Regions from separate parts of the Variovorax sp. J31P179 genome, predicted to be linked through region 1. Evidence: riboswitches for the same ligand, from Rfam matches in the RefSeq annotation. Region 1 holds a riboswitch; the other holds the start of a gene.
What was found. Region 1 has a riboswitch for ZMP and ZTP ahead of QTI17_RS00705 (tetrahydrofolate dehydrogenase/cyclohydrolase catalytic domain-containing protein). Riboswitches for the same ligand answer to the same signal wherever they lie in the genome.

Region 1 (3,398 bases):
CTCTCGGGTTGTGTCGCGCTCGGTGCCAGCTATTCGTTTGCCCAGACGTCGCCGTCAGAGCGTGAGGCTGCGGCCGCCGCCCAGGCAAAGCGCCAAGGCAAGCTGCCGACCAAGGGCGATGAACAGTATCTTCAGAACGCGCTCAAGCGCTGCGAACGCCAGCCGGAGGGGACTGCGCGAGACGCTTGTGTCAAGCGCGTGACTGACGCCGGCGACACCACGACACGGGGTAGTGTCGAAGGGGGCGGGAAGATTCGCACCAACACCATGCAGGTGCCTGCGACCGAAGCGCCCAAGAAATGAGGGCGCCACCCTGGCGCGAGACGCGCTGCCGTGCGGCGACCAGTCGTTGCCGCTCGGTTGAAGGTCCGATTGCTGGCTGATTCCGTCTAGCCGCTACGGGCGGCGTGTTCACCATCGATGCTCAACGCAGGCAAGCGCGAAATCGCTGACTGACTGCGGATTCTGCAGTCAAGCCCACCTCACCGAGGCGTTTCTTTCGACTGTGACTCGGCCGCTTGTAGCGTTTGCTCAAGCAGAACCGATATTGTCATCGGCCCGACGCCGCCGGGCACAGGTGTGACGGCTGAACACCGGCTCATTAGATTGCGAGGCTCGATATCACCGATGCCGCCAGCGTGGTAGCCCGCATCGACAACGACCGAATCATCGGCAATCCAATCGGCAGCGATAAAGTGCGGTTTGCCCAATGCACCGACAACAATCTGCGCGCGCCGCACTTCTCGCTCCAGATTTCGCGTGCGGGAATGACAGAGAGTGACGGTGGCTCCAGCATTGGAAAGCATCAACGCCATCGGCTTTCCAAGGATGGCGCTCCGGCCGACCACGCCTGCTCGCTGGCCGGCAATCTCAATGCCGTAGTCAGTCAGCAGCCTCATGATTCCAGAGGGGGTAGCCGAACCAAACGCTTCTTGTCCCAATGCCATGCGCCCGAATCCATGAGAGGTGACGCCATCGACATCCTTGTCGATTCGAATGCAATCGAAGCAAGCGCGTTCGTCTATGTGCAACGGTACCGGGTGCTGCAACAGAATGCCATGGACGTCAGGGTCCTTGTTGAGCGCATCGATGACGTCACACACCTCTCTTGTGCTGGCTGACGCAGGCAACACCAGCGCCTTCGAGTGCATTCCGACGCGCCGGCATGCGTTGGCCTTCATTCGGACGTAGACCGCCGAAGAAGGGTCGTCGCCGACCAGGATGGTGGCGAGAGTGGGCACGCGGCCCTGGTGTCGTAGCGCAAAGCCGCGAATCGACTCCGTGAGTTTGGCTTCGCAACGCACTGCGAGCGCTTTGCCGTCGAGAACGACACATTCAGACCTGGTGCCACCGTTCATATCAGTTTCCTTGCAGGAAAACAGTCGGGTGCCCAGGCGAGCGGCAATGATTCGCCTGCGCTCCACGGTGGAACTCACCTTATCGCCAGTTGCGCAGGCGGAGCAATGATAGATGACCAGTGACGCCGCATCCTGCCCCTTGCACCTCAGAGCTTCTTCATCATGAACGCCAGGTAGAACCCATCGGTGTGGTTGTCGATGCGCCCGAACTCCTGGTAGCCGCGCTTCGCATAGAAGTCGCGGGCCTGCCATTCGAAGGTATCGAGCTTGGCGCTATGCGCGCCCAGGCGCTTCGCCTGCGTCTCGGCCTGCCCAAGCAGCTCGCTGCCAAGCCCGGCTGTCCTGGCCGCCTCGTCGACCCAAAGCACGTCGATGTGGAGCCAGTAAAGGAAGACGTAGCCGCGAAGCCCTCCGACCATTCGACCTTGCTCATCCCTTGCGCTCAGCCATACCGGTTGAGATTCGGGATACTCGCCCACGAATTCGTAGTTGAAGTGGCGCAGCCGTCGACCGAGCTCGCCCGACCGCACCTCCTCTTGCGTCGCTTCGACGATGGTCCAGGCTGTCATGGCGGGCACAGCGCCCCTGTCAGGGCCGCGTCTTCCCAGCCACCAGCCGCATCCCCGGCATCAGTTCGGCCGCGAGCTCCGGCCGTTCGAGCGCGTAGTCGAGGTTCATGCGTGCGATCTCGACGTGCTCCTCGCCCAGCGCCTGCGCGCGCGAGCCTTGCCCGCGCTCGATCGCCTGCACCATCGCGTGGTGCGTGCGGTGGGCCTGCTTCATCCACTGGTGCCCCTCCTCCATCGACGACTGCATCGGCAGCATGGCGCTCGGCGACGCGAAGGGCTGGCCGTCCAGCATGTCCATCACGCGCTGGAGCGCGACATTGCCGCAGCCCTGCATGATCAGCTGGTGGAAGCGGTCGTTCATCTGGACGTAGGCCGCGTAGTCGTCCAGGCCCATTTCGGGCTTGTTGACCGCCTTGTCGCCCTCGTCGAGGCAGTCGTGAAGGTCGCGCAGCAGCTGGCGCGAGGCACCGTCCTCGGCCAGCAGACGGGCCGCGAAGCCTTCGATCACGCCGCGCACGCGGATCGCGTCGGCGATCTCCTGAGACGTGAAGCGGCGCATCTGGTAGCCGCCGCTCGGCGACTGCTCGATCAGGCCCTCGTGCTCCAGGCTGGTGAGCGCCAGCCGCACGGGCGTGCGCGAGGCGCCGAGCTTCTCCGCCAGCGGGATCTCGGCCAGCCGCTCGCCGGGCACGAATTCGCCCTTGAGGATCAGGTCGCGAAGTTGAACCAGCACACGGTTTTGTTGGGAGTCCATCTGGAGCAGCGGAACGAAGAATGCCTCGATTCTAAGGAGATCAGCCGTGGCTGCACACAGTCAGGCCAACTTGGTCCGGTTGTTGCATACATGTCGCAAGCAGTGCATTCAGAAAGAGAAAATGCACCTCGAAGATGCGTCGACTTCTAAGTAATAACCCTTGTTTTAGCGCCTGAATGCCCCCGCAGGAATCTAAATGGATTGACCTGGATCAGAAATCGCCCAGACAATGTATGCAATTGCATGCAGCGCATGTTTCAGACAGTCACCCCCACGATGGAGCACCCCCATGATCAGTGCAGAACAGAATGATTTCATCACCCGGGTCGGCCGGGGCACCCCCGCCGGCACGCTGTTGCGCCGCTACTGGCAGCCGGTGGCGCTGGCCGACGAACTCGCCGGTCCGCGCCCGGTCAAGGCGGTGCAGCTGATGGGCCAGCACTTCGTCCTGTTCCGCGACGAGCAGGGCCAGCTGGGCATGCTCGACCGCGACTGTCCGCACCGCGGCGCCGACCTGGCTTTCGGCCGCCTCGAGCACGGCGGCCTGCGCTGCCCCTTCCATGGCTGGCTGTTCGACGCCAAGGGCAACTGCCTCGAAACCCCCGCCGAGCCCGTGGGCAGCAAGCTCTGCACCCGCATCAAGCAGGCCGCCTATCCGGTGGTCGAGCGCGCCGGCACCGTGTTCGCCTACATCGGCGAAGGCGAGCCGCCCGCGTT
Region 2 (3,398 bases), on a different contig from region 1:
TCGATGCCGACCGGCCGCTTGCGCAGCGCCAGCATCATCGAGGCCCGCACCTTGGCGGTGTCGAAGTCGGCCCGGCTGCCGTCCTTCTTGACCACCACCGGAAAGTTGACGTCCGGCCGCTCGTAGGTGGTGAAGCGCTTGTCGCAGCCTCCGCACTGGCGCCGGCGGCGCACGAAGTCGCCGTCTTCCGAGACCCGGGTCTCCATGACCTGGGTCTCCAGATGACCGCAGAAGGGGCACTTCATGCGCTGTCGTGCCGGTTATTTGTAGACCGGGAAGCGGCTGGTGAGCGCGTGCACCTTGGCCCGCACCGCATCGATGTTCGCTGCGTCGCGCGGGTTCTCGAGCACGTCGGCGATCAGGTTGGCGGTGGCGCGCGCTTCCTCGTCCTTGAAGCCGCGGGTGGTCATCGCCGGCGTGCCGATGCGCACGCCGCTGGTGACCATCGGCTTTTCGGGGTCGTTCGGGATCGCGTTCTTGTTGATCGTCATGTGGGCCGCGCCCAGCACGGCTTCGGCTTCCTTGCCGGTGATGCCCTTGGCGCGCAGGTCGACCAGCATCACGTGGCTTTCGGTACGGCCGCTGACGATGCGCAGGCCGCGCTCGGTCAGCGTCTCGGCGACGATCCGTGCATTGGTCACGACTTGCTGCTGGTAGGCCTTGAACTCGGGCGACAGCGCTTCCTTGAAGGCCACCGCCTTGGCCGCGATCACGTGCATCAGCGGGCCCCCCTGCAGGCCGGGGAAGATGGCGCTGTTGATCGCCTTCTCGTGCTGCGACTTCATCAGGATGATGCCGCCGCGCGGGCCGCGCAGGCTCTTGTGGGTGGTCGAGGTGACGACGTCCGCGTGCGGCACCGGGTTCGGGTACACGCCTGCTGCCACCAGGCCGGCGTAGTGGGCGATGTCGACCATGAAGATGGCGCCGACATCCTTGGCGACCTTGGCGAAGCGCTCGAAGTCGATCCGCAGCGAATAGGCCGAGGCGCCGGCGATGATCAGCTTGGGCAGGTGCTCGTGCGCCTTGCGTTCCATGGCGTCGTAGTCGATGGCTTCGTCGGCGTTCAGGCCGTAGCTCACGACATTGAACCACTTGCCGCTCATGTTGAGGGGCATGCCGTGGGTCAGGTGGCCGCCTTCGGCCAGGCTCATGCCCATGATGGTGTCGCCGGGCTTCAGGAAGGCCAGCATCACGGCCTCGTTGGCCGAGGCGCCGCAATGCGGCTGCACGTTGGCGGCGTCGGCGCCGAAGATCTGCTTGATGCGGTCGATGGCCAGCTGCTCGGCCACGTCGACGTGCTCGCAGCCGCCGTAATAGCGCTTGCCCGGATAGCCCTCGGCGTACTTGTTGGTGAGCTGCGAGCCCTGGGCGGCCATGACGGCCGGCGAGGCGTAGTTTTCGCTCGCGATCAGCTCGATGTGGTGCTCCTGGCGGGCGTTCTCGGCCTGGATGGCAGCCCAGATTTCAGGATCGGTCTGTTCGACCAGGATGTTGCGGTGGTACATGGCAGTCCTTCAAGACGATGGTCCTTGTTCTTCAACCAAACAAGGGCTGCCCAGGCGAACGGCTGATCACCCGCAAACGAACCGCGGGCGGCACGCTTCCCAGTGGTAGTCCACGTCAGCGCAATGCACCTGAAAAGGGTTGCGCCTATCGCCAGTCGCGTGCCGGCCGAGTGTAGCCGACAGCGGGCGCCGGCGCGGCCCGAAGGGCTAGGAATCGCCGAGCAGGGCGACTTGCTGCGGATCGGGCTGGGCCGGCTTGGCCGCTGCCGGCGGCGCCACGACCTGGACGGGATTGGCGCGCGGCGCCGGCGTCGTCGTGGGCGGCGCGCGGCCGGCGACCACCTGGCGCAGCCGCTCGTGCTCGGCCAGCACCTTGCCGGCATAGCCGCCGTCCTCGGTCAGATTGGCGGCGCCGACGTAGTAGCGCAGGCCGCCCTCGAGGGAGCCGGCGCGGGCGATGCATTCCTGCAGCACCTTGACGCCGACGCGCATGTTGGTCACCGGGTCGAAGGCGGTAAGGGTTCCGCCGGCGCTTTCGTACTTCTCGCCGTGGACCCGGGTCATGACCTGCATCAGGCCCTGGGCGCCGACCTGGCTCTGGGCGAAGGGATTGAAGCTGGACTCGACCGCCATGATCGCCAGGATCAGGGTCGGGTCGAGCTTGGTTTTCTTGCCGAGGTCGAAAGCCTCGGCGACCAGCACGCTCAACGGCTCGGCCGCCACCCGGTACTTCTTGCTGAGCCAGTAGGCCACCGCGGCCTGCTGCTTGGGCAGTTCGTGAGGGCTGGCGGCGGTGGTCCGCTCGATCGCAGTGGGCTCCAGGTCGCTGACCTCGACGGCCTCGGGCACGGGCTTGCGCGATTGCAGCCAGCCCATCAGCTGCTCTTCGCCGGTCTGCCGCAGGTCCGGGCGGGCGGCCAGCGCCAGCACGGCGAACACGGTCGCCAGCCCGAGCAGGGCGAAGCTGTTGTGGGTGATCTCGAAGAAGCCGTCGACCACGTCGGACACGAAGGTCCGTAGCCCGCGGGCTGTGGCATCTAACGCCTGTTTCATCGCTCTTCCTTTCTGTGCGGCACCCGTTCGCAGCGCCACGGGGGCGGAGCAGAAAGGAAGCGGCGCTTGGATTGGTACGAATCAGGACCGCGCGAAAAATAGGGAGAGAGCGCGGCCGCCTGATCAAGCCGGCAGATGCCGGCAGCGGATTTGGGAGAGTCCGGCCACTCGGGGGCTCGGGAAAGATTGGCATTCTAGGGACCGCTAAATATCTGGTCAAGAATATAAGATAGGTCTGATATTCTAATTTCGATGTAAAGAAATGTATGAAATAGTGCACGAATCGGCTGCACGAGATCCATTGAAAACGCGATTTGCAATCCATCCGCATAGCGCATAGGCTCTACTTGCCTGAGCTATCAGGCGTCTACCAAGGTCCAGTGGCCCGACGAGCAAAATCCGACGGCCCAGCGGCTGAGGCCCAACGGTGGCAATCCCTTGCTGCCAGCATGACCGGAACGATTGAACTTCCGGTCGAGCGAAAAGATGGCATGGGCGTTTCGCCCGCCATCGAGCCCGGAGGCCTGACTTCGCGTCGAGCCGCCGGGCTTTCTCACTTTGGGGCCGCCATGGGTTTGGGGCACACTCCCCATCGATGAATGCTGCTTTGCTGAAACAGAACAAATGGGTGCGGCGCGGGCTCTGGACGCTGCTGATCCTGCTGGCGGTCTGGGTGATCGCATGGCTGGCGGTACCGCCGATCGTCAAGGGCCAGGTGCAGAAGATCGCCAGCGACAAGCTGGGCCGCCAGGTCACGGTGGGCAAGATCGAGTTCAAGCCCTGGACGCTCGAGCTCGCGGTGAACGACCTGCGCATCGCCACTGCCGACGGCAGCCAGCC

Region 2: it holds a riboswitch for ZMP and ZTP, as region 1 does, so the genes downstream of both, glyA (serine hydroxymethyltransferase) here and QTI17_RS00705 (tetrahydrofolate dehydrogenase/cyclohydrolase catalytic domain-containing protein) in region 1, are expected to answer to the same signal.

Annotation. Positions count from the first base shown of each region.
Region 1 covers NZ_JASZYL010000001.1:135,234-138,631, forward strand. The annotation lists gene QTI17_RS00700 (hypothetical protein) at 1-303, shown strand, start outside; gene QTI17_RS00705 (tetrahydrofolate dehydrogenase/cyclohydrolase catalytic domain-containing protein) at 483-1,358, opposite strand; ZMP/ZTP riboswitch at 1,382-1,461, opposite strand; gene QTI17_RS00710 (GNAT family N-acetyltransferase) at 1,505-1,927, opposite strand; gene QTI17_RS00715 (GntR family transcriptional regulator) at 1,947-2,681, opposite strand; gene QTI17_RS00720 (aromatic ring-hydroxylating dioxygenase subunit alpha) at 2,971-3,398, shown strand, end outside.
Region 2 covers NZ_JASZYL010000002.1:159,147-162,544, forward strand. The annotation lists gene nrdR (transcriptional regulator NrdR) at 1-245, opposite strand, end outside; gene glyA (serine hydroxymethyltransferase) at 261-1,505, opposite strand; ZMP/ZTP riboswitch at 1,547-1,674, opposite strand; gene QTI17_RS05100 (lytic transglycosylase domain-containing protein) at 1,713-2,558, opposite strand; gene QTI17_RS05105 (DUF748 domain-containing protein) at 3,154-3,398, shown strand, end outside.